Regions from separate parts of the Pseudomonas sp. AG1028 genome, predicted to be linked through region 1. Evidence: riboswitches for the same ligand, from Rfam matches in the RefSeq annotation. Region 1 holds a riboswitch; each other region holds the start of a gene.
The links. Region 1 has a riboswitch for cobalamin ahead of cobG (precorrin-3B synthase). Riboswitches for the same ligand answer to the same signal wherever they lie in the genome.
Positions count from the first base shown of each region.

Region 1 (7,945 bases):
GAGCATCGAGCACACACCGGGGATCACCTCGGCCTCGTAGCGCTCGGCCAGGCGGTCGTGCAGGTACATGTAGGAACCGTAGAAAAACGGGTCCCCCTCGCAGATCACCGCCACGTCGCGGCCGGCGTCCAGATGCTCGGCGATCTGCAGCGCGCAGGTGTCGTAGAAGTCGCTGATCACACCTTCGTAGGTCAGTGGCGGCTCGAGCTTTTCGGTGGTCACCGGGTAGACCAGCGGCAGGCGTTGCTGGCTGTCTTCCAGGTGTGCCTCGATGATGCCGAAGGCATTGCCGCCCTGGCCGACGTTAGCCTTGGCCTTGGCCACGAAATAGCCGACCACCGGCGCCGACTTGAGCAGCCGCAGGGCCTTGAGGGTGATCAGTTCCGGGTCGCCGGGGCCTACGCCCAGGCCAAGCAGGCGGCCTTTGCCGAGGCGTTCCATACCCGGGCTATCCATACCGTTCATCACTCGACCTCCGTGGCCAGGGCGTTGATCGCCGCGGCGGCCATGGCGCTGCCGCCGCGGCGGCCCTGGACTATCACGTAGGGCACGCCGTGCTCGGCGTAGGTGGCGGCGAGCAGGTCCTTGGATTCGGCGGCGCCGACGAAGCCGACCGGGAAGCCGAGGATCAGCGCCGGCTTGGGCGCGCCGGCGGCGAGCATGTCGAGCAGGTAGAACAGCGCGGTCGGCGCATTGCCGATCACCACCACGGAGCCTTCCAGGTGCTCGCGCCAGTGCTCGAGGGCCACCGCCGAGCGGGTATTGCCGAGCTGTTTGGCCAGCTCCGGTACGCCGGTATCGTTGAGGGTGCAGATCACCGGGTTGGCGGCCTGCAGCCGTGCACGGGTGACGCCCTCGGCGACCATGCGCGCATCGCAGAGAATCGCCGCGCCTCCGGCCAGTGCCTCACGCCCGGCTTTGCCGGCACCCGGCGAGAAGCGCAGATCCTGCACCACGTCGACCATGCCGCAGGCGTGGATGACCCGCACCGCTAGCTTCTCCAGATCCGCCGGAATGGCGCTCAGGTCGGCCTCGGCACGGATGATGGCGAAGGAGTTGCGATAGATCTTCTGACCATCGCGGATGTAATCGGTCATCGGGTGAAACTCCGGGTAGCGGTGAGCGAGGCGAGCAAGGCGGCGGCTTCGTCAGGTGTCAGGTGATGGCCCAGCAACTGGCCGAAGCCGCTGCCGAGGGGCTGGCGGGCGAACAGGTCGTAGCGACCTTCGGCCACGGCCAGCAACGTAAAGGGCGCGCGATGGGCGGCAGCGCAGGAGCGGCTGCAGCCCGAGAGGTGAATGCCTGGCTGCTCGCTGCCTGCGGGCAGCCGTTCGGCCAGACGCAGGGCATCGGCCTTGGTGTCGGCCAACCCCTTGGCGCAGCCGCTGGCGCCGGTGCAGGCGATGATGCGAGTCAGCGGCGCGCTGGCATCGGTCAGCAGGCCCAGCGCATGCACGCTGTGGATAACTGCATCGGCAGCGGCTTCGGGAATATTGGGCAACAGCACGCTCTGCCAGGGCGTCAGGCGCAGGCTGCCGTCGCCGTAGCGGCGGGCGAGTGCTGTCAGGCTGAGCAGCTGTTCGGCCGCCAGTCGGCCAAGGGCAGGGCTGGCGCCGATATGTACGAGACCCGGCTGGTGCTGTTCATGGATGCCGAGATGGGCATTGGCGTGCGCCGGTATCCGGCGCCAATCGTTCATCGGCAGCAGCGCATTGCCCAACCGAGCCTGAAGACGCTGTAGCAGCTCGGCAGGCGCATGGGTTTCCAGCAGATGGCGCATGCGCGTCTGCTCGGGGGCGGCCAGCTCGAGAAACAGGTCGAGCAGGATGATGATCAGCGTATGAGCTTCGGCTTGCGGCACGATAGCCAATGCGGGCGCATCATCTGCCGAAACGGGCGGGCAGCCAGCCAGGCCGAAGGCATAGCCGATCCCGTCATCGAGGGGCAGGGCGCTGAGCCAGATATCGTGGGGGTGTTCGAGCATCGCCAGGCGTTCGCCGCCGTCCAGCAGCAGGGCGAACTTCGGGGACAGGGCATGGAGGCGCGGCGTGTTCTCCAGCGTCGCCAGCAGCTCCGTGGCCAGTGGTGAGATATCCACAAGAGCCTGCGGATCGAGTCCAGCGGCTGGGCTGACCATCAGATTGCGCACGTCATCGGCGCCGGGCTTGCTGGGGCCCAGGCCGGCGTCCAGCAGCTCGCCGATCAGCGCGTCCTCACGTCCTGCGTGGATGCCACGAATCTGCAGATTGCCGCGGTTGGTTGCCTCGATCACCCCGCCGGCATGCTGCTGCGAGGCATGGGCAATGCGTTCGGCCTGCTCGGCTGCGAGGCGGCCGCAGGGCAGCTTGATGCGACAGATGCCACCATCCTTCGCCTGCACGATACGCAGCAACCCCGGGCAGGCCGAGGGGCGAACAGGTGGGGATGATGTGCGAGCAGGCTGTTTCAACGGATCACCAATGTCGGGTCACATGGGCATCCGTTCGAGGATAGGCCAGAGAAGGTTTCGTTTCTCTCACCGGGACACCCCGCCCGGTGTGGGCTCATGCGACTGAATCGGTCGGCAGGTCTCCTGGCTCGCAGGTCATGGCGCCTGGCCGGCCTTCCCGGTTTCCCAGTGGCGATTGGCAAGGCGCTCGCTGCAACAGTTGCGGGGGCAGCCACGCTGCAGAACGATCTGCTCGTGTTCCCTCTTAGGCCGCATTGGCTCACATGTAGCCGCTGGGCACCGACAGAGGCGCTATTATGCCCGCTTTGCTCGCCGGGATGAAAAGCCGCGTCGTCGGATCGCGAAGTGGCGTGGCTGAGATGTGATGACGCTGCAACAGTTGCGGGGGCAGCCACGCTGCAGAACGATCTGCTCGTGTTCCCTCTTAGGCCGCATTGGCTCACATGTAGCCGCTGGGCACCGACAGAGGCGCTATTATGCCCGCTTTGCTCGCCGGGATGAAAAGCCGCGTCGTCGGATCGCGAAGTGGCGTGGCTGAGATGTGATGATGGCAGTCGCTGTAGAGAAGGCCATTGCTACAGATCGTGCGAATGGCCACTTCACCAATCCACTGCTGGCTGCCAATGATGAGGACTGAGAAATGACACCCTGGCTGACCGTCGTGGGCATTGGTGAAGATGGCTACGCCGGCCTCGGCAAGACGGCGCGGCATGCATTGCTGGCGGCCGAGCTGGTGGTCGGCAGCGAGCGCCAGCTGGCGCTTCTGCCCCATTGCATCCGCGCTGTACGGTTGCCCTGGCCGAAGCCGTTTTCCCTGACGCCAGTGCTCGAGCGCCGCGGCACGCCGGTCTGCGTGCTGGCCAGCGGTGACCCGATGTTCTTCGGCGTCGGCGCCAGCCTGGCCCGCGAGCTGGCGCCGGACGAGCTGCGTATCCTGCCAGCGCCATCGTCGGTGTCCCTGGCCGCGGCCCGTCTGGGCTGGCCGCTGCAGAGCACCGCCGTCGTATCGCTGGTCGCCCGCCCGTTGGCGGCGTTGCAGGCGCAGATCCACCCCGGCGTGCGTCTGCTGGTGCTGAGCAACGATGGCGACAGCCCGGCCGCTATCGCCGAGTTGCTGCGTGAGCGGGGTTTCGGCGCTAGCCGGCTAAGCGTCTTCGAGCATCTGGGTGGCGAACACGAGCGGCGTATCGATGGGTTGGCCGATGGCTGGTCCCTCGAGCGCGCCGCGGATCTCAACCTGGTGGCCATCGAGTGCCTGGCCGGTGAGGGCGCCCGCTGCCTGCCGCTGACCCCCGGCCTGCCTGATGACGCCTATCGTCATGACGGCCAGCTGACCAAGCGTGATGTGCGGGCTATTACCCTGTCGCGGCTGGCGCCGTCACCGGGTGAGCTGCTCTGGGATGTCGGCGCCGGCTGCGGCTCCATTGGCATCGAATGGCTGCGCGCCCACCCCAGCTGCCGCGCCATCGCCATCGAGGCGGACGAAGGGCGTCAGGCACATATCGTCCACAACCGTGACGCCCTTGGCGTGCCCAGCCTGCAACTGGTGGCCGGGCGGGCGCCCGAGGCGCTGGAAGGGTTGGCCGCGCCGGATGCGGTCTTCATCGGTGGCGGCGTGACCGTGCCCGGTGTGCTGCAGCACTGCTGGCAAGCACTCAAGCCCGGCGGCCGGCTGGTGGCCAATGCCGTGACCTTGCAGAGCGAGGCAGCACTGATCGCCTTTCGCGGCGAACACGGCGGCGAGCTGACCCGCATCGAGGTGGCCCAGGCCAAGCCATTGGGCGGCTTCGACACCTGGCGCGGCGCGCTGCCGATCACCCTGCTCGACGTCAGCAAGCCGCGATGAGCCGCATCCTCTTGCTTGGCGGGATCGGTGAAGCGCTGAGTCTCGCCCGCCGCCTTGGCCACGAACATATCTACAGCCTCGCCGGGTTGGGCAAGGTGCCCGAGGATCTAGCCTGCCAGGTGTGTGTCGGCGGCTTCGGCGGTGCCGAGGGGCTGGCCGAATTTATCCACAGGGAAGGCATCACGCTTCTGGTCGACGCCACGCATCCCTATGCCGCGCAGATCAGCCATAACGCGGCACGCGCTGCCCAGCAGGCCGGTGTGCCCTGCTGGGCGCTGCGGCGTCCGGGCTGGACGGCATCGCCGGGTGATGACTGGCGCGAGGTGTTCGATTGGTCCTCACTGATCGCCGCCCTGGCGCCATTCCGGCGCCCGCTGTTCACCCTGGGGCGCGAGCCGCTGGAGCATCTGCACGAGATTCCCGCCCATCAGCACTGGACGGTACGTTGCCTGCAAGGCCAGCCGGCGGGCGAGCAGGCCGAGGTGATCGGTGCCCGCGGGCCGTTCAGCCTGGAAGACGAGCGCGCGCTGCTCGCGCGGCTGAACTGCGATGTGCTGGTCAGCAAGAACAGCGGCAGCGCGGCCACCGAGCACAAGCTGCAGGTCGCCCGCGAACGTGGCGTGCCGGTGCTGGTGTTGCAGCGACCGGCGTTGCCGGCGGTGGACCGTGAGTTCGCCGAGCCTGAGGCCCTGTGGCGGGCGTTGCTGGATAGTGGCGTAACCGACTCAACCAATCCATAGCCTGGGTAGAGCGAAGCGATACCCAGGCTACGAAACCGCGCTCAATGCGGCTACGAAACCTGTCCGCGCCAGCGCTGTTAAACTGCCGCACTTTTTGCGGAGCCCGACCATGACTGTCACGCCTTATGCCCAGGTATTGTTCGCCGGCCCCGATCTGCTCGCCGGTTCCTTCGCCGAGCTGTTTCGTGCTCGGCTGGTCGAGCTGCGGGGCGAGGCGGCGCTGGCCGATATCGTCGACACCGGCGCGGGCTACGACGGCCTCTGGCATCGCGTGAGCGATGGCAGCGGCACCTGCCTGGTGATCGACCTGGAGCCACAGAGCAGCAGCCAGCATGTCGACTGGCTGCGCACTGAGCTGGCGGCCAAGACCGATGCACAGCGCATCTTCGTCACCAGCCTGTTCGGCCAGCTCGATGCCGACGCGGCTGGCGTTGCCTGCGCGCTGATCGAACGGACGGAATTGCACCTCGGCTGCGTCGACGTACCAGAACTGCCGGGCAGCCACGCTTGGTCGAAAATTCCCGCCCACCAGTACCGCGTGCTGCTCTGCAACGGCCCGCGCTGCACCCGGCGCGGCGCGTTGCCGCTGTGGAAAAAGCTGCGCGAGCAGGTCAAGGCCGCCGGCAAGCTGGAGTGCGAAGGCGGTGTGCACATCACCCGCACCCAGTGCCAGTTCCCCTGTGATCAGGGCCCGACCCTGACGGTTTATCCACAGGGCCATTGGTATCAGGTGCGCAGCGAGGCGGACGTGGTGCGCCTGGTTGACGAGCAACTGGTCGCTGGCCGCGCGGTGCCCGAGTTGATGATGGCGCGACCCTAGCCCAGGCTCGCGCCGGCGGCATCTTCCCGGCGCGTGCATGTTTCGGGCTAACATGCCGGCACCATAAGAATTCGAGTCATGCATGACCGCCCTGTTTCTGCGTTATCGCACCGTCGCCATCGTGCTGTTGGTCATCTTCGGGCTGGCCGTCAGCCTGTGGCTGGCCAGCCGCTACGCCGAGCAGCGCGCCTGGGAAGATCGCAGCAACGAAGCCCACGGCCAGCTGCAGCTCTACGCGCAATCGATCCAGACCCTGGTCGACCGCTTCCGTTCGGTGCCGCAGCTGCTGTCGATGGACAGCGACATTCAGGCGCTGCTGCAAGCGCCTAACGACCCCACGTTGCGTGACAAGCTCAATCGCCGTTTCGAAATGCTCAACACCGCCGCTGGCGCCAGCGTGCTCTACCTGATCGACCGCAATGGCCATACCCTGGCGGCCAGCAATTGGAACGAGTGGAGCAGTTTCGTCGGCAGCAACTACGGCTTTCGCCCCTATTTCCAGGACGCCCTGCATCGCACCGCCGGCCGCTATTTCGCGGTCGGGGTGACCACCGGTGTGCCCGGCTACTTCCTCTCCCATGCGGTGTACGACGACAACGGCGCGGTGATCGGCGTGCTGGTGGTCAAGCTCGAGCTCGAAGAACTGCAGCGCGAATGGGTCGGCCAGCCCGGTGTGCTGCTGGTCGCCGACAGCTACGGCGTGGTGATTCTCAGCAGCCGGCCGGCCTGGCGTTTCCTGGCGCTGGAGGAACTCGACGAGCTGGATCACGCCGAGCTGGTAGAGGTGCGCAAGTACGCCGAGCGCCCGCTGGAAGTGCTATCCAGCGAGCCCGGCCCATACTTTGAAGGCAATGCCGACTGGATGAACATCGACGGCCCCGATGGTCGGCAGACCTACCTGTGGCAGCGCCAGGAGCTGGCTAGCGAGGCCTGGACGCTGCACCTGCTGATTGAGGAAAGCAGCCTCGGTGACACCGCGCGCAGCTATCGCCTGGCCGCTGCTGGCGTGTGGCTGACTCTGGTGTTCCTGGTGCTGTTTCTGGTTCAACGCCACAAGAACCAGCGCTTGCAGGCGAGCATCCGCGAGAACCTCGAGCGCGAGGTGACCCTGCGCACCGCCGAGCTGCGCGAAGCCCAGGAGGGGCTTGTGCATGCGGCGAAAATGGCGGCGCTGGGGCAGATGTCGGCGGCCATGGCCCACGAGATCAACCAGCCGCTGACCGCCATCCAGATGCATCTGGGCAGCCTCGGTCTGCTGCTCGACAACGGCCGCGAAGCCGACGTGCGCGCCGGCCTGACGCGTATCGACGGCCTGCTGCAGCGTATGGCCATTCTCACTGGGCACCTGAAAACCTTTGCCCGCAAGAGCCCGGCCGGGCTCAACGAACGCCTGTTGCTCAGCGATGTGCTGGAGCAGGCGCTGTTGCTGCTGGCGCCTCGGCTGCGCAGCGAGCAGGTCGAGCTGCGCCGCGAAGTGCGCAGCGAGGCACGGGTCTCCGGCGACGCGATCCGCCTCGAACAGGTGGTGCTCAATCTGCTCAATAACGCGCTGGACGCCATGGTCGACAGCCCGCAGCGAACCCTCGGCGTTTTGATCGAGTTACAGGGTGACGGCTGCGTGCTGCAGGTCAGCGACACCGGTGGCGGCATTGCCGAGGAACATCTGAGTAGCGTTTTCGAGCCGTTCTTCACCACCAAACCGGTGGGCGAAGGGCTGGGGTTGGGGTTGGCGATTTCCTACGGCATCGTGCGCGATCTGGGCGGCAGCCTGGAGGCACGCAATGGCCCGGATGGCGCGATCTTCATCCTGCGCCTGCCGTGCGCCGGGTGAGCCTGGCATTTTGTGTAACACCCGTTGGGCGTTGCGCTTGCGCTGCAGGGATACACTGCGCCCTCGAATAAGAAAAAGGAGGTTTCATGGCAGGTCAGGTAATCGTCGTCGACGACGAAGCAGCGATTCGCGAGGCGGCGCAGCAGTGGCTGGAGCTGTCCGGCTTCAGCGTGCAGACCTGCGCCACGGCGGCCCAGGCGCTGGCGCTGCTCGACGCCGACTTTCCCGGCGTGCTGATCAGTGATGTGCGCATGCCCGG
Region 1 covers NZ_VIVP01000005.1:110,553-118,497, reverse strand. The annotation lists gene FB481_RS09520 (precorrin-2 C(20)-methyltransferase) at 1-441, opposite strand, end outside; gene FB481_RS09515 (precorrin-8X methylmutase) at 465-1,097, opposite strand; gene cobG (precorrin-3B synthase) at 1,094-2,449, opposite strand; cobalamin riboswitch at 2,545-2,748, opposite strand; gene cbiE (precorrin-6y C5,15-methyltransferase (decarboxylating) subunit CbiE) at 3,090-4,295, shown strand; gene FB481_RS09500 (cobalt-precorrin-6A reductase) at 4,292-5,035, shown strand; gene FB481_RS09495 (ferredoxin) at 5,145-5,855, shown strand; gene FB481_RS09490 (ATP-binding protein) at 5,938-7,686, shown strand; gene FB481_RS09485 (sigma-54 dependent transcriptional regulator) at 7,773-7,945, shown strand, end outside.

Region 2 (7,945 bases), on a different contig from region 1:
ACCAGATGGCGCCGCGCGTTACGTAATCGAAGGGGCTGTCGCCATCGACTTTCTGATAGCCCAGCGCGATCTTATGAAAACCCTCGCTATAGCTGAGCAACAAGCTGCCAGTGGTGTTGGAGACGCGCCCCGCCAGTGCCTGGCCGATGTCGTTGCTGCGGTATAGATTGAGATCGGCGCTCAGCGCTCGCTTGTCACCCAGCGCATGGACGTAGTTGACGCCCAGATAGCCCGTACGCCAACTGTCTTCCAATTCGCCGCCATAGAGGCTCAGTGATAACGCCGGCACGCCTGTGTAGGTGCCGCCCACGAAACTGAACGAATTACCCAATGGCTTGCTGGGATTTGCGTAGTTGATGATCAAAGGATTGTTATTGCTGCGCGAATTGCGATCCGCCGAGCCGGTGAAGTGCCCACCGGTCAGCACCAGATCATCGATCTCGCGGCTATCGAGGAACCAGCCGGTATGGGTTTCCGGCAACAGGCGGCTGTCGGACGAAGAAAAGATCGGCGTCTTGACCCGCTGCTCGCCGTAGCGCAACCAGGTCGATGACAACCGCGCCTTGACTGCAGCACCGCCGCGAGCAACCTCATTCTGGTCGTAACCCTCATTGTCCACCGGCATATGGCGCATCTTTCCGGCACGCCCACCGCCACCATCGAGCTTCTGCGCAACATATAGGTGACCATCGAGTCCGAAACCGACGACGCCCTGGGTAAACCCGGACTTCACCTCGCCCTGCATTCCATAGCCCCACTCCTCGGCGTAACCGTTACGCGCATCGCGCGGCTTGTAAGCGTTACGTGCACCGTTGCTGCGCCCACCATTTCGATAATCGCGATTCTCGTACACGGTACGGTTGACCATGCTCCAGGTGGCGTCGCCGATGAAACCGTTGCTCTTGACTTGCTCGTCGGCGGCGAACGCTGGTGGAGACACGCAGCATGCCGTCAATGCCAGAAGCCCCAGAGATGATCTGTTCACGATTACTCCTTGATTGAACGCATATGCAAAAAGAGACTGAATGCGGCGGCCAGGCCGATACCCAGCAACATCCACCACAAGAGTTGCGGCGGCGCCTGGTCGGCCGGCAGAAAGCGGCCGATCAGTACGTTGCTGACCAGCGCGACCAGACCGCCTACCCCAGCGAAGAAGCCGTAATAGGCAGCCAGTTGGCCACGCTTGGCGTAATGGGGCACATGGGCCGACAGCAGCGGCAACACCAGCAGGCTGCCAAGGCTGAACACCACGGCCATCACCTGCACCGCTAACTGCGCGCCTAGCAGGCTGACCAGCGGCTCGGCCAACAGGCCGTAGCTGGCTGCCATCAGCGCCAGACCAGCGCCCATCCCCTGCCCTTCGCTCAGCCAACGCTGGCGCAGGGTGCTGACTGGCATTTGCAGCAACACGCCGACCAGTGCGGTGATCACGAACACCTGGGTGATCCACTCCTGGCCGCCGCCATAGGCGTGGCTGTAGGCCGGCACAGCCAGGTACAACGGGTGAAACAGCAAGGGATAGGCGGCCGCCAGCAAGGCGAAGCGCAGAAAGGGCCACTGCTGGAGCATGTCCAGACACTGGCGCAGCATGGTCACCGGCTCTTCGCCCGATACCAGATCCTTGAGCGGTAGGAAGCGCCATTGCACCAGGGTCATCACCGCAAAAAGCGCTGCCGCTATGCTGCCGGTCACCGAAAAATCGACGCTGATGAACAACAGGCCTGCCAGCGGCCCCAGCAGCATGCCGGCGGTACTGGCCATGTTGTGCAGGGCGAACGCCTGCTTGCGCAGCTGGGCATCCTGGCACTCGTCCGCCAGGTAAGCCTGCGCACAGGGCGTGAACAACGCCCCGGCGAAACCGCTCAGGCAGGCGGCCAGCAGCAACACCGTGAGGCTTTCGGAGAAGCCGAATACCGCGAAACCAACGCAACGCACACCGCAGCCGATCAGAATGGCGCGCCGGTAGCCAATCCGGTCACCCAGCAGGCCACCGAGCAGAAACAACCCCTGCTGGCTGAACACCCGAATGCCCAGCACCAGGCCCACGGCCCAGCCGGCCAGCCCGAGGTTCTCGCTCAGGTGCCCGGCCAGATAGGGCATCAGCATGTAGAAGCCAAAATTGAACGTCAGCCCGTTGAGGATCAGTACGCGAGCAGCAGGAGATAGTGAGCTCAGGGTGGTCAGAACACGGCGCATCAGGACACGACACTCTCGAAATAATTAGTACGCCGAACTCGCCCGCTCGACAATCTGCTCGAAATGCTGCCTGGCACGCGCAGGCAAGGATGTAGGAATCTGCACATCGCCAACCGGCAACTCGCCGACCTGAATCAGCATCACCATGCCCATCGCCAGGTGCGGAATGCACTGGATGCCATAGAAGCCCGGCACGTCGAACTTCACCTCGATTTCTTCGTTGATCCTGCCCTTGAACGGCTCGGCGCCATCGGGCAGAAAACCAAGCACGCTGGCGGCATTGTGGCTTGGCTGAGTGGCAATGAACTTCACTGTGTCGCCCGGCGCGATGGCCAGATAATCCGGCTCGTAGACCATGGCACCGCCGGCGCCACGGTTGAGCATCTTCACTTCGTGCACCTCGGCCAGAGCCGTAGTGCAGAGCAGGGTGGCCAGCAAAGCGGCGGCGTAGCGAATGGGCATGGCAGTCGTCCGTGTCAGGCCGGATAGAAGCGCAGGATGCGAGCGCCGTCGTCCGGGTCGGTCAGGTAGCGGGCACGCACGCCAAAAGTGTCACGCAGGCGTTCGGTGGTCAGCACCTCGTCTGGTTCGCCCAGTGCCACCAGTCGGCCACGTTCCATGACGCCTAGGCGGTCGCATTCCAGAGCCTGGTTGAGGTCATGCAGGGCGATCAGCGTGGTGACCGGCAGCGCCCGCACCAGGTTGAGAATCGACAGTTGGTGCTGAATGTCCAGATGGTTGGTCGGCTCGTCGAGCAGCAGGATCTGCGGCTGCTGGGCCAGCGCTCGGGCGATATGCACACGCTGGCGCTCGCCGCCGGACAGGGTGCTCCAGGCATGCTCGTGCATGTGGGCCATGTCCACGTCGGCCAGAGCCTGCATGACGATGCGCTCGTCACTGGCGGACCACGGCTGCAGCGCCGATAACCAGGGCGTGCGTCCCAGCTCGACGGCATCGCGCACCGTCACCGCGTCGCTGGTATCGGCCTGCTGTTCGACGAAGGCCAGTTGCCGGGCCACGTCGCGGCGACTCAGGCTTGCCAGCGGCTTGCCATTGAGGTGCACCTGGCCACTGCCTGGCGTACGAATGCCGGAAAGCAGCTTGAGCAGGGTCGACTTGCCCGAGCCGTTGGGGCCGATCAGCCCCAGGGTTTCACCCTGACGTATTTCCAGGTCGACGCCAGCCACGATTGCCCTGCCCTTCACCGACCAGCCAAGGTCGCTGCACTGCAACACGGTGCTCATCGTACCCGCCTCCCGCGCACCAGAATCACCGCGAACGCCGGCGCGCCGACCAGCGCGGTGACCACGCCGATGGGCAGCACCTGGCCCTTGATTGCGATGCGCGACAGCACGTCGGCGGCAATCAGGAACACCGCACCGATCAGCGCCGAGACCGGCACCAGCCGGCCATGCCGCGCGCCGACCAGCAGCCGCGCGGCATGGGGAATCACCAGACCGACGAAGCCGATGGAGCCGACGATCGACACCATCACTGCCGTGACCAATGCAGTGCTGGCGATAAGCGTGGCCTGCACGCGGCGCACCGGCACGCCGAGCGATGCCGCCGACTCGGCGCCAAAGGTGAAGGCATCCAGCGCCCGCGTGTGCCAGGCGACCAGCAGCACCCCGGCCAGAGCCATCGGCACGGCCAACAGCACATCCTGCCAGTCGACCCCGCTCAGGTTGCCGAGCAGCCAGAACATGATGCCGCGCGCCTGCTCGGCGCTGGCCGACTTGGTGATCAGAAACGAGGTCAGCGCGTTGAACAGCTGGGAACCGGCGATACCGGCCAGAATGATCTGCGCACTGCCGCTGATCGCCCCGCCACCGGCTGCACGGGCCAGCAGCGCGACCAGGGCGAAGGCGGCGACCGCGCCGAGAAAGGCGCCCATGGACAGCGACAGCATGCCGGCGCCCAAGCCGAGCAAGGCGACGGACACCGCGCCGGTCGAGGCACCGGCGGAAATGCCCAGCAGGTAAGGATCGGCCAGCGGATTGCGCAGCAGCGCCTGCAGCACCACCCCGGACACCGCCAGCCCGGCGCCGCAGCTGGCGGCGACCAGGGCGCGGGTCAGGCGGTAATTCCAGACGATGCCTTCATCGATCGGGTCGAGCACGAAGCCCGCCGCGAACAGTTTGTTGGACAGCACCTGAAACACCACCGAGGGCGCAATGCGGGTTTCGCCCAAGGCGACGCCGGCGATCACCGCCACACCCAGGAGCAGCAGGCAGGCGATGGTCAGCAGGAACAGGCGAGAACTGCGCGCTATCATTGGAATTCGTCAACGGCCTTGGCGAGGGTCTCGATGCCGGTGATCATACGCAGCGAAGCCTGCATGCCATCGGCATCGATGATCACGACGCGCCCGTTCTTGACCGCATCCATGTGCTTGGCGACCGGGTCGTTGCGCAGGAACTCGAGCTTCTTCTCCACGTCGTCGGCGGGAAAACGGCGACGGTCCATGCGCGCCAGCACCAGCACCGTGGGGTTGGCCTTGGCCAGGGTTTCCCAGCCGACGCTCGGCCATTCCTCGTTGGACTCGACCACGTTGCGCAGACCCAGGGACTTCATCATGTAGTCGGCTACGCCTTTCTGACCGGCCACGTACGGATCCAGATCCATGTCCGGGCTGGAGAACCAGAACAGCGCGGAAATATCCCTGGCCTGGCGCTGCTCGGCACCAGCCACTGCCGCGGCCAGGCGCTTGCGCAGGTCGGCGACCAGGGCGTCGCCCTTGTCCTGCACGTCGAAGATCTGCGCCAGCTGATTGATGCTCTTGTACAGGCTGTCGATCTGGAACGGCTGCAGGCGGGTACCGTCGGCGCCAACCAGGTTGTCCTTGCCTTCGCAGTCGGTCGGCATGATGTAGGTGGGAATGTTCAGGTCGTGAAACTGCTTGCGCGTACCCACCACGCCCTGCTCGCCCACCATCCACTCGAACTGCACCGCAACCAGGCCTGGGCGCTTGTTGATCACCGACTCGAAGCTCGGATCGTTGTCGGCCAGGCGCGGCACCTTGGCATTCTGCGCTTCGAATTCGGGCAGCACGTGGCTGAACCATAGCGAGGTGCCGGCCAGGCGTTCTCCCAGGCCCAGGGCGTAAAGGATTTCGGTGCCCGCCTGGCCGATGGTCACGGCGTTGCCGGGGCTTTTCGCGAACGTCAGTTGCTGGCCGCAGTTTTCCAGGGTGAGCGGGTACTGGGTCGGGCCGGCGGCATGGGCCATGGAAGACAGCGCCAGGGCGGCGCCAATGACGGCAAGGCGTGACACGAACATGCGGGTGATCTCCTAATCGACAAATACGCATGACGGCAGTGCGTAGGCTGGAGAACACATCACGCTGCGCGGCCATGGCCGCACCTGTCCCTTGCGGGAAGTGATCACGGATGCCCCTCCCGGACACCCCGCCGGTGGTTCGATGACTGGCGCCTGCCCGCCCGAAAGCGAGGTCAGCCCCATGCCGGCAGGTCTCCTGACTGGTACGTCTGCACAGCGATGCGGCCTTCCCGGAAATGACTCCAGTGACACGATTGCAGCGCTGCTCTGTACCTACAGTTGCGGGGGCAGTTCCGTTTGGCCACCCGAGGTGGCGACGGATTCCCTATTAATTCCTCGCGGAAACCGGCGGCGGCATCTTAACCAATAAGTAGTCCGCCTGCAGTGTTTTGCGGCGCCGGCTCGTTCAGCCAGGGCAACGCAACGACCTGCGCGAAAGCGCGGCCATTATTGTTACAACATAACATTTTAGCAAGCTGATTCGGTCATGGCTGATAACCAACAGCTAGACGGGGAATCAATACAGGCAGGTTCAGAGCAAAAAGGCGCCGATGAATGCAATAGACCGGCACGACGATCGCCGCCCCATAGAAAAAGGCCCCTGTAGCGACTTCGCTGCAGGGGCTTACGGACTCAGTCCGGCAGTGCGTAGGCGATCACGTAGTCGCCGCGGTCCGGCGAGTTACGGCCGCCGCCCGCAGAGATCACGATGTACTGCTTACCGGTGGCCGGATCCTTGTAGCTGATCGGCGTGCCCTGGCTGCCGACCGGCAGACGACCTTTCCAGACTTCCTGGCCGGTGGCGCTGTCGTAGGCGCGCAGGTAGTAGTCCTGAGTGGCGGCGATGAACAGCAGGCCGCTCTGGGTGGACAGCGTGCCGCCGATGGTCGGCATACCGACTGGAATCGGCAGGTGCATCTTGATACCCAGCGGGCCGGTATCCTGCACGGTGCCGACCGGTACTTGCCAGGCGATCTGCCGGGTGTTCAGGTCAACGGCGGTCAGGGTGCCGAACGGCGGCTTCTGGCACGGGATATCCAACGGCGAGGTGAAACGCAGCTTGGCATTGATCGCGTACGGCGTGCCTTCCAGCGGTACCGCGGCGTTGGCGATGTTGGCCGCTTCGCCGCCGTCATTCTTCGGCACGCTGCCTTTGGCTGGCTGAGGAATCAGCTGCACTTCGAGACCGACACGCATGTCGTTGACGAACAGGTAGTTGCGCGTCGGATCGACCGACAGGCCGCCCCAGTTCATGCCGCCCAGCGAGCCTGGCAGATTCAGCGACGGGTCGGTACCCGGCGGCGTGAACAGGCCGTCATAGCGCATCGACTTGAACTTGATGCGGCACATCAGCTGGTCGAACGGCGTGGCGCCCCACATGTCGGACTCGGTCAGAGTGTCCGCACCGATCTGCGGCATACCGACGGAAACCGGCTGGGTCGGCGAATAACGCTCACCCTCGATCTGCCCCGGTTGCACCGCACGCTCCTGCACTTCGGTCAGCGGCTTGCCGGTCAGGCGGTCGAGCACGAACAGCTGGCCGGCCTTGGTGCCGAACACCAGCGCCGGAACCTTGCTGCCGTCGGGCTGGGTGAAGTCGATGAAGCTCGGCTGCATCGGCACGTCGAAGTCCCAGAGGTCGTTGTGCACGACCTGATAGACCCACTTCTCATCACCGGTGGTGGCGTCCAGCGCCAGCATAGAGGCACCGTACTTGCGGTCCAGCGCGGTGTGCTTGAGGCTCCACAGGTCGATGGCGGCGCTGCCGACCGGCATGAACACCGTGTTGGAGTCCGGATCGTAGGACATCGGCGCCCAGACATTCGGCGTGGAACGGGTATAGGTGTCGCCCACCGCTGGCGCTTCGCGATCTTCCGGCTTGCCCGGGTCGAATGCCCAGCGCATCTCACCGGTGATCACGTCGAAGCCGCGCATCACGCCGCCCGGCATATCCGTGCTGACGTTGTCGGCTACACGGCCGCCAACCACCACGGTCGTGCCGGCCAGGGTCGGCGCCGAGGTCAGTGAATACTGGCCCGCATCGGCACCCTTGCCCAATCCCGCCTTGAGGTCGACACGACCCTGTACGCCGAAGTCGGAGCAGAACTCGCCGGTGTTGGCGTCCAGGGCGATCAGCTCGGACTCGATGCTGTTCATCAGAATGCGCTGCTGGCAAGCGGCGCCGGCCGCTACGCTGGCCACCTTGATGGGCGTCGAATTCGGCTGCGTGGGCTGGGCGATCGGCCGCGTGGCATCGAAGTACGCGAGGCCGCGGCAGCGCATCCACTTCTTCTGCTGGGCATTGATCTGCCGGTTCCAGATTTCCTTGCCGGTAGCCGCTTCCAGGGCGATGACGTTGTTGTGCGGGGTGCACAGGAATACGCGGTCACCGACCTGTAGCGGCGTTTGCTGGTCTTCGGCGCCATTGCCGGTCGGGCTTTCCGGGACGTCACCGGTGCGATAGGTCCAG
Region 2 covers NZ_VIVP01000004.1:221,168-229,112, forward strand. The annotation lists gene FB481_RS08250 (OprD family porin) at 1-985, opposite strand, end outside; gene FB481_RS08255 (MFS transporter) at 988-2,196, opposite strand; gene FB481_RS08260 (pseudoazurin) at 2,221-2,658, opposite strand; gene FB481_RS08265 (ABC transporter ATP-binding protein) at 2,673-3,440, opposite strand; gene FB481_RS08270 (iron ABC transporter permease) at 3,437-4,471, opposite strand; gene FB481_RS08275 (ABC transporter substrate-binding protein) at 4,468-5,475, opposite strand; cobalamin riboswitch at 5,644-5,840, opposite strand; gene FB481_RS08280 (membrane-bound PQQ-dependent dehydrogenase, glucose/quinate/shikimate family) at 6,109-7,945, opposite strand, start outside.
Region 2: another riboswitch for cobalamin. It lies ahead of FB481_RS08275 (ABC transporter substrate-binding protein); the one in region 1 lies ahead of cobG (precorrin-3B synthase).

Region 3 (7,945 bases), 110 kb from region 1:
TATACGTGGCGCATCCAGAAATAGAAGGCCAGGTAACCGTGGGGCGGCACCAGGTCCGGGTCGTGGTAGACCGCCGCGGCATCGACCTGATAACCCCGTGCCGGCTGGATGCCGACGAAGGTCAGGCCGAAGCGCAGGCCGGCGATCATCAGCCGACCCTCGCGGAACATCGGGTCGCTTTCCGGCGAGCCCCAGCGCTCCAGCACCGCCTGGCGATTGACCTCGGGCAGTGCCGCGAAGCAGCGCTGGTAGTCGTCCAGTGCCAGGCTCTGGGCGCAGGGCCGCAGGTCGAGATTGTCGAGGTCGTTGGTCACGCCGCCGAGCAGTTGGTGGATCAGCGCGGTGCCGCTGTCCGGCAGGCCCTCGACCGGATAGCCCTGGGCTTGCAGGGCGCACAGGATATTCAGCGCCGCGGCTGGCGTATCCAGGCCGACCCCGTTGCCGATGCGGCCATCGCGGGTCGGGTAGTTGGCGAGTACCAGAGCAACGCGCTTATCCACAGCCGGCAGGCGCTGCAGGTCGGCCTGACGACGCGCCAGTTCAGCGACGAAATCCATCCCGGGCAGGTGCGCGCGGTAACAGACCACGTCGCTCTGGCTGCGCTCGCTGCGAAAGGCCAGGCCCTTGAAGCTGATGGGCCGGGTGATCAGCCGGCCATCCAGCTCCGGCAGCGCGATATGCATGGCCAAGTCGCGAGGGCCGAGGCCCTGGGCGTTGCCTTGCCACTGTTCTTCGCTGTCCAGGGCGCAAAGCGCCTGCAGCACCGGCACGTCGCGGCGGAACGGACGCGCCTGGGGCGACTCCGGGTTGGACTGGGCGAAACCGGTGGTGTTGAGAATCACACTGGCGCCCGCTTCATCGAGCCAATCCTCCACCTGCGCCAGGCAGGCCGCCTCCTTGAGGCTGGCCACGGCGATGGGTAAAGGGTTGAGGCCCTGGGCCTGCAGCCGCTGGCAGAAGGTGTCGACGAAGGCCGTGTTGGCCGCCTGCACATGGGTGCGATAGAACAGCAAGGCGGCAACCGGTGCATCCGCTTTCCAGTCGCCGCGCCAGTCCTGCAGCGAGGCATTGCCGATACGCGGGTGATAGAGGCCGACCCGCGGCAGCGGTTGCGGCGTCTGCCAGCCATAGTCACGGCCCAGGTAACGGTCGGCAATGCAGTTGAAGAACTGCCGGGCGTTATCCACACCGCCCTGGCGCAGGTACTGCCAGAGCCGCTCGGCATCTTCGGTGGTCACGTTGCCCAGCGCCGTGAGCTCGGGGTCGGGGTTGTCACAACCCGGAACAAGAATCAGCGTCTTGCCCTGCCCCGCCAACTCCAACAGCCGCTCGATGCCGTAGCGCCAGTAGCTGACGCCGCCGTGCACGGAAATCATGATCACCTTGGCGTGCCTGAGCACCTGCTCGACGTAGAAATCCACCGAGGCGTTGTTGCTCAGCTGCGCCGGGCTGGCCAGGCGCAGGCTGGGGTAATCCTCGGGCAGATGGCGGGCGACTTCGGCCAACAGCGACAGGTGCGAATCGCCGGTGCACAGCACCACCAGTTCGGCGGGTGTCTGGCCGAGGTCGGCGATGCTGTCGGCCGGCAGCGATTGGCCGGGCTGAGTACGCAGCAGGTGCATGATGGGCGCCGGTTACGCCAGCGCCGCTTTCAGCTCGGCGGCGATGGCGGTGTGATCCAACTCCTGGCCGATCACGATGAGGCGGGTCACTCGGGCTTCGTCTGTTTTCCAGGCGCGGTCGAAGTGCTTGTCGAAGCGCTGGCCAACGCCTTGCAGCAGCAGGCGCATGGGTTTGTTCGGCACCGCGACGAAGCCTTTCACGCGCAGAATGCCGTGTTTGCCGACCACATCCTTCAGCGCAGCGAGCAGGCGCGCCTCTTCCGCTTCCGGTAGTTCCACGTGGAACGAGTCGAATTCATCATGATCGTGATCGTCGTCTTCATCGTCGTGGTGGGTGCGGCGGCCCTCGATGTGCAACTCGGTCTCGCTGTTCAGGCCCAGCAGCACATTGAGCGGCAGCGAGCCGCCATGAGCCTCGACCACCTTGACCGCCGACGGCAGTTCCTCGGCCACTTCGGCGCGCACGGCAGCCAGCGCGCCGGCATCGAGCAGGTCGGCCTTGTTGAGAATCACCAGGTCGGCGCTGGCCAGTTGGTCGGCGAACAGCTCATGCAGCGGCGACTCGTGGTCGAGGTTGGGGTCGAGCTTGCGCTGGGCATCGACCTGATCGGGGAAGGCGGCGAAGGTGCCGGCAGCCACCGCCGGGCTGTCTACCACGGTGATCACCGCATCGACGGTGCAGGCGTTGCGGATTTCCGGCCAGTTGAAGGCCTGCACCAGTGGCTTGGGCAGGGCCAGGCCGCTGGTTTCGATGAGGATATGGTCGAGGTCGCCGCGACGCTCCACCAACTCGCGCATCACCGGGAAGAACTCTTCCTGCACGGTGCAGCACAGGCAGCCGTTGGCCAGCTCGAACACCCGGCCATTGGCTTCTTCCTCGGTGCAGCCGATGGAGCACTGCTTGAGGATTTCGCCATCGATACCCAGCTCGCCGAATTCGTTGACGATCACCGCGATGCGCCGGCCCTCGGCGTTTTCCAGCATGTGGCGCAGCAAGGTGGTCTTACCGGCACCGAGAAAGCCGGTGACGATGGTGACGGGAAGTTTGGCGAGCGTTTTCATGGAAGCCCCTGGCAGTCTGCAGAAACGGCGAGCGGGCGATAGGATGGCAGGCACGGGCGAACCCATGCCGAGCATCACCGGATCACCCCGCCCGGTTGTCGAAAGCGTTATCGAGGCAGGTCTCCTGGCTGGCAGGTCATGGCGCGCGGCCGGCCTTCCCGGTTGCCCAGTGGCGATTGGCGACGCACTCGCTGCTTACAGTTGCGGGGGCAGCCACGGCGATCCGTGTTCCCTCTTAGCTGCTTGATGACAAGCAGCACCTCGAAGAATGCAAGGCTACGCAGCCCCCGCGACACGGTCAATCGCGGCGCGACCTGCAGCATATTGACGCCCTGATTGCTTCGTGGTGTTCTTGGCTGGTTGTTTCAGGTGTCTCACGCCGCCGTGCGTGAGGTGAAACGGGAAGCCGGTTCGAGTCCGGCGCTGCCCCCGCAACGGTAAGCGAATGCCAGGATCGTTTTGGCCACTGTGCGTATGCATGGGAAGGCCGATCCCCATCGCCGCAAGGTGATCATCGCAAGCCCGGAGACCGGCCTGGATCGTCTGTTTGGCAACCCGCGGTGGGCGGGCACGCGCCGATCGCTGCCTGCCTGTGCGGGCTGTCTCGCCGTGTCCTGCTGTGCCGTCTACCCCTGAGGTCTACGATCATGTCCAGCAGCGTCATTTCCACCTCCAGCGTTTCCACATTGCCCCTGTCACAGCGCATCCTGCTTGCTTTTGGCAGCTGCGTGCTGGGCGCAGTGCTGATTTTCTTCGCCGGCTTCTCCCACGTCGAAGCCCTGCACAACGCCGCCCACGACACCCGGCACAGCGCCGCGTTTCCGTGCCACTGAGGGCTTGCTGATGATCAAGCGTATCGCCCAGACCGCCGGCTTCGCCGGCCTGCTCGCCGCCATCGTGCTGACGGTGCTGCAGAGCCTGTGGGTCACCCCACTGATCCTGCAGGCGGAAGGCTTCGAAGTCGCGGAGCCTGCCGCCATCGAACACAGCCATGACGCCACCGCTGCCCACGACCATGGCGCGAGCGGCCACAGCCACGACGGCGAAGCCTGGGCGCCCGAAGACGGCTGGCAGCGGTTGTTATCCACAGGCCTGAGCAATCTGGTGGTCGCCGTCGGCTTCGCGTTGATGCTCGCTGGCCTGTTCACCCTGCGCGCCCCGGAAAAAACCTGGCAGGGCCTGCTCTGGGGCCTGGCCGGATTCGCCACCTTCGTCCTGGCGCCCGCCAGCGGCTTGCCGCCGGAGCTGCCGGGCACTGCCGCAGCGGAACTAGTGCTGCGCCAGTACTGGTGGACCGGCGCGGCCGCGTCGACCGCGGCGGGCCTGGCGCTGCTGGCATTCGGCGGCAATTGGATGCTGCGCATTCTCGGTGTGGCGATTCTCGCCTTGCCCCACCTGCTCGGCGCGCCGCAGCCCGAGGTGCATGAAAGCCTGGCGCCCGAGGCGCTGGAACATGAGTTCATCCTCGCCTCACTGCTGACCAACGCTGCGTTCTGGGCGGCGCTGGGCCTGGCTGCCGCCTGGTTCCACGGCCGTGGGCGCCAGCAACAGTGAGTGAGCGGCCTGTTCTCGTCGCCGGCCTGGGTTGCCGGCGCGAGTGCTCGCTCGAAGAGCTGCTGAGCTTGCTCGACGACACCCTGGCTGAACATGGCTCGAGCACTGCCGAGCTGACAGCCCTGGCCAGCAGCGAGCACAAGGTCGATGAGCCAGGCTTGCAGCAACTGGCAGCGCACCTGAACCTGCCGATCCACTTCCTGCCCGCCGAAGTGCTGGCGGGTTACCATGGGCGCTTGAGCCAGACCTCGGCCATCGCCCAGCGTGTCACCGGCAGCCCGGGCGTTGCCGAAGCCAGCGCCCTGGCGCTGGCCGAACGCTCGAGCAATCGACCGGCTCGCCTGTGGATAACCAAGCGCAAGAGCCCCAACGCGACAATGGCCGTTGCTCGCAGCGATCCGTAGGGTGGATCGGGGCGCGTAGCCCACGCTTTCTCGATCCAAGGGAAGGCGATCCCCCACCTGGCGACCGCATAAGCCGAACACCACGGTGGAAGAGAAAAGCATCTTCCACCCTACACCCAGGAATCCAATGACCGTCTACTTTATCGGCGCCGGCCCCGGCGACCCCGAGCTGATCACCGTCAAGGGCCAGCGCCTGATCCACAGCTGCCCGGTAATCCTCTACGCCGGCTCGCTGGTGCCCGAAGCGGTGCTAGCCGGCCACCGCGCCCGTCAGGTGGTGAACACCGCCGAGCTGCATCTGGATGAGATCGTCGCCCTGCTGCGCGCCGCTCATGAGCGCGGAGAAGACGTAGCGCGGGTGCACTCCGGCGACCCGTCGCTGTATGGCGCCATCGGCGAGCAGATTCGTCACCTGCGTGCGCTGGGCATCCCCTTCGAGATCATTCCCGGCGTGACCGCCACAGCCGCCTGCGCCGCGCTGCTGGAGAGCGAACTGACGCTGCCGGCGGTGTCGCAAACGGTGATCCTCACCCGCTACGCCAGCAAGTCGCCGATGCCGACGGGTGAGCAGCTGCATGATCTCGCCCGCCACGGCGCGACCATGGCCATCCACCTGGGCGTGCAGCACCTGCCAGAGATCGTCGCCGAGCTGCTGCCGCATTACGGCGCCAGTTGCCCGATCGCGGTGGTGCATCGCGCCAGTTGGCCGGACCAGGACTGGGCGGTCGGTACCCTGGCGGATATCGAGGCCAAGGTCAGCGCCAAGGGTTTCCGGCGTACCGCGCTGATTCTCGTCGGCCAGGTATTGGGGGCGGAAGACTTCGCCGATTCGGCGCTCTACAACGAAGGCCACCGCCACCTGTTCAGGACAGGCGCTGCAGACGATACAGACTCTCGCTGACCTGGCCACGGTTGTCGGCGATGACGATCTGGGCGCCTTGGCGGGCGAGGCGCTCGTTGAAGTCGCTGGCGTACAACTGCTTGAGAAAGGCCGGGTAATCAAGTGGGGCCTGGGTAGGCGTCAGGTTAGCCAGCCAGACATGCAGCGCCGGCAGGAAAAAGCTCCATTGTCCTGCGCTGCAGTCGAAGCCAGCGGCGCGCAATTGCGCGATAGACGCCGAGTCGCCGCTCAGCACCTCGCCACAATAGCGATACAGGATGTCCAGCCACTCGTTCATTTCAGCCCGCAACCACCGGCACTCCCACAGCGGTGCAGTTGCCAGCGCACCTGTCGCTCGCACGCCTGCCCCTGAGCTGAAGATGCGCAAATGCCGGCAGCCCCAGGCCCGCATCGCTTGCCTGGGCTTGCAGGCTCAATTGGCACTGATTGACATCGATGCAGCGTCTGACGCCTCGCTGATCGGCTCTACCCGTATAAAACCGCCATCATCCGGAACGATCAAACGCCCAGGGCGCATCTCGATCATTGGATTGGCAGGACGCGGGGGCTCAGCCACCACAGTAGTTTTGGCAGGCGGCGGCAGCGTAGCCAAAGCGTTCGCAGGTGGGGGCGCGGCCGGTTTGACAGGCGGCGCGACCACAGCAGGTGCGGCGGCCACCGCGGGTACCGCGGCCTGAGCGACATCGGCAGTCTGGCGCCCCGTAGGAGCGGCCGCCGTGCGCACCGCAGGCACTGCCGGATCTACGCCAGCAGCCGCGCGAGCGGGCGGCAACGATGTTGGCGGCGCCGTGCTTGCAGAACGGGCAAGGGCCAGCGGCACAACCGGCGTTGGCCGGAAATTGGACAGCTGTGGAGCCGGCACGCCCTGCGGACGCGCTACTACGCTAGGTGCCGTTGCCGGTGCCTGCGCCGCTACAGGAGCCAAACTCGGCTGGTCGGGGGTGCTTACACACCCCCCCAACAGCGCCAGCAGCACAACTACAGTCGTTACACCCTTCATTTCCCCCCCAAAGCCCCCGCCAAACGTGATAAATCCGGATATTCGTCAATAGCCGGGAGCAAGACTATCACCACGATGATAGCGAACAGATTGCCGGGTGATTTGCCAAGTCATAGGTCGACAGCGATGCGGAACGTCTCCAAACGATAAGCCGTTCGAGCAATGCGATGCAATCGGCTGCATCCCGGGCCTGCGAGCGGCTCACTAAACGCTGCAGCCCAGCGCCTTATCCACCCGAATCCCGCTGTTTCTCCACGGGTGCCAAGCCCAGGGTGCGATAGATCTCAACCCAGCGCAGCGCAACGTCACTGGCGGCCCTTTGCTGTTCGAGGTGCGTATCGAACTGGGTGCGCTGGGCATCCAGCACCTCGATCATCGATAAGGTACCGGCGTCGTACTGCCGTTGCGCCAGCGCGGTGGCACTGGCTGCCGAATGGCTTGCCGTGTCCAGCAACCGCTGCCGATCAAGCCCTTCGACGTAGGCGCTGATGGCGCTGCGGGTTTCCCTGAGCGCCTGTACCAGGCTGGCCTGATAGCCAAGCCAGGCTTGCTCACGGCGTGCATCGCCGGCTTCGATGCCCGCGCGGATGCGGCCAAAATCGAACAGTGGCTGCAGGGCCTGTGCGCTCAGCGTCCAGGCCGGAACGCTCGCGCCCTGCTCGAAGCCCACCAGGGCACCGAGGGTCAGCTGTGGATAACGCAGTGCCTTGGCCGCATCCAGGCTATCGTCGGCCGCCAGCAGACGCAGCTCGGCGGCGCGTACGTCAGCTCGGGCACGCAGGCTGCTGGCGGGCAGCTGCAACAGCGGTAGCAGGCGCTCGTCACGGGGTGCCAGCGGTTGCGCCGGCTCAGCCAGCAACCCGTCAATTCGCGATTGCTGCGCATTGAGCAGATAGGCCAGCGCGTAACGCGCCGCCTCACCGCGTTGACGTGCCTGCGGGATGACCGCGCGGGTGATCGCCACCTGGGTATCGAGGCGCTCGACGTCGAAACCACTGGCGGTGCCCTGGTCGAAACGTACCCGGGTGATTCGGGCGATCTGCGCCTGACTGTCGGCAGCACGGCCTGCAATATCGACCTCATGCTGGGCCAGGCGATAGTTCAGGTAGGTGCTGGCCACCTCGGCGATCAGGCTGACGCGTAGCGCCTGGTAGTCGGCATCCGCCGCCTGCAGGTTGGCTTCGGCGGCGCGTTGCAGCGCACCCAGGCGCCCGAACAGATCGGCCTCCCAGCTCAGGTCCAGCCCGTAGAAGTAGTCTTCGTCGCGGCCATCGCGGGCGCTACGACCCTTTTCGTGGCTGCCGGTCATGTTCAGGGTCGGATACCGGTTGCCCGCAGCCTGCCGGCGTAGCGCGCGCTGCTCGCGAATACGCTGGGTCGCTGTCGCCAGGTCGAGGTTGTC
Region 3 covers NZ_VIVP01000005.1:217,643-225,587, reverse strand. The annotation lists gene cobN (cobaltochelatase subunit CobN) at 1-1,622, opposite strand, end outside; gene cobW (cobalamin biosynthesis protein CobW) at 1,635-2,684, opposite strand; cobalamin riboswitch at 2,781-2,963, opposite strand; cobalamin riboswitch at 3,035-3,237, shown strand; gene FB481_RS09930 (CbtB domain-containing protein) at 3,332-3,517, shown strand; gene FB481_RS09925 (CbtA family protein) at 3,528-4,238, shown strand; gene FB481_RS09920 (cobalamin biosynthesis protein) at 4,235-4,642, shown strand; gene cobM (precorrin-4 C(11)-methyltransferase) at 4,770-5,543, shown strand; gene FB481_RS09910 (hypothetical protein) at 5,506-5,820, opposite strand; gene FB481_RS09905 (TolC family protein) at 6,770-7,945, opposite strand, start outside.
Region 3: another riboswitch for cobalamin. It lies ahead of cobW (cobalamin biosynthesis protein CobW); the one in region 1 lies ahead of cobG (precorrin-3B synthase).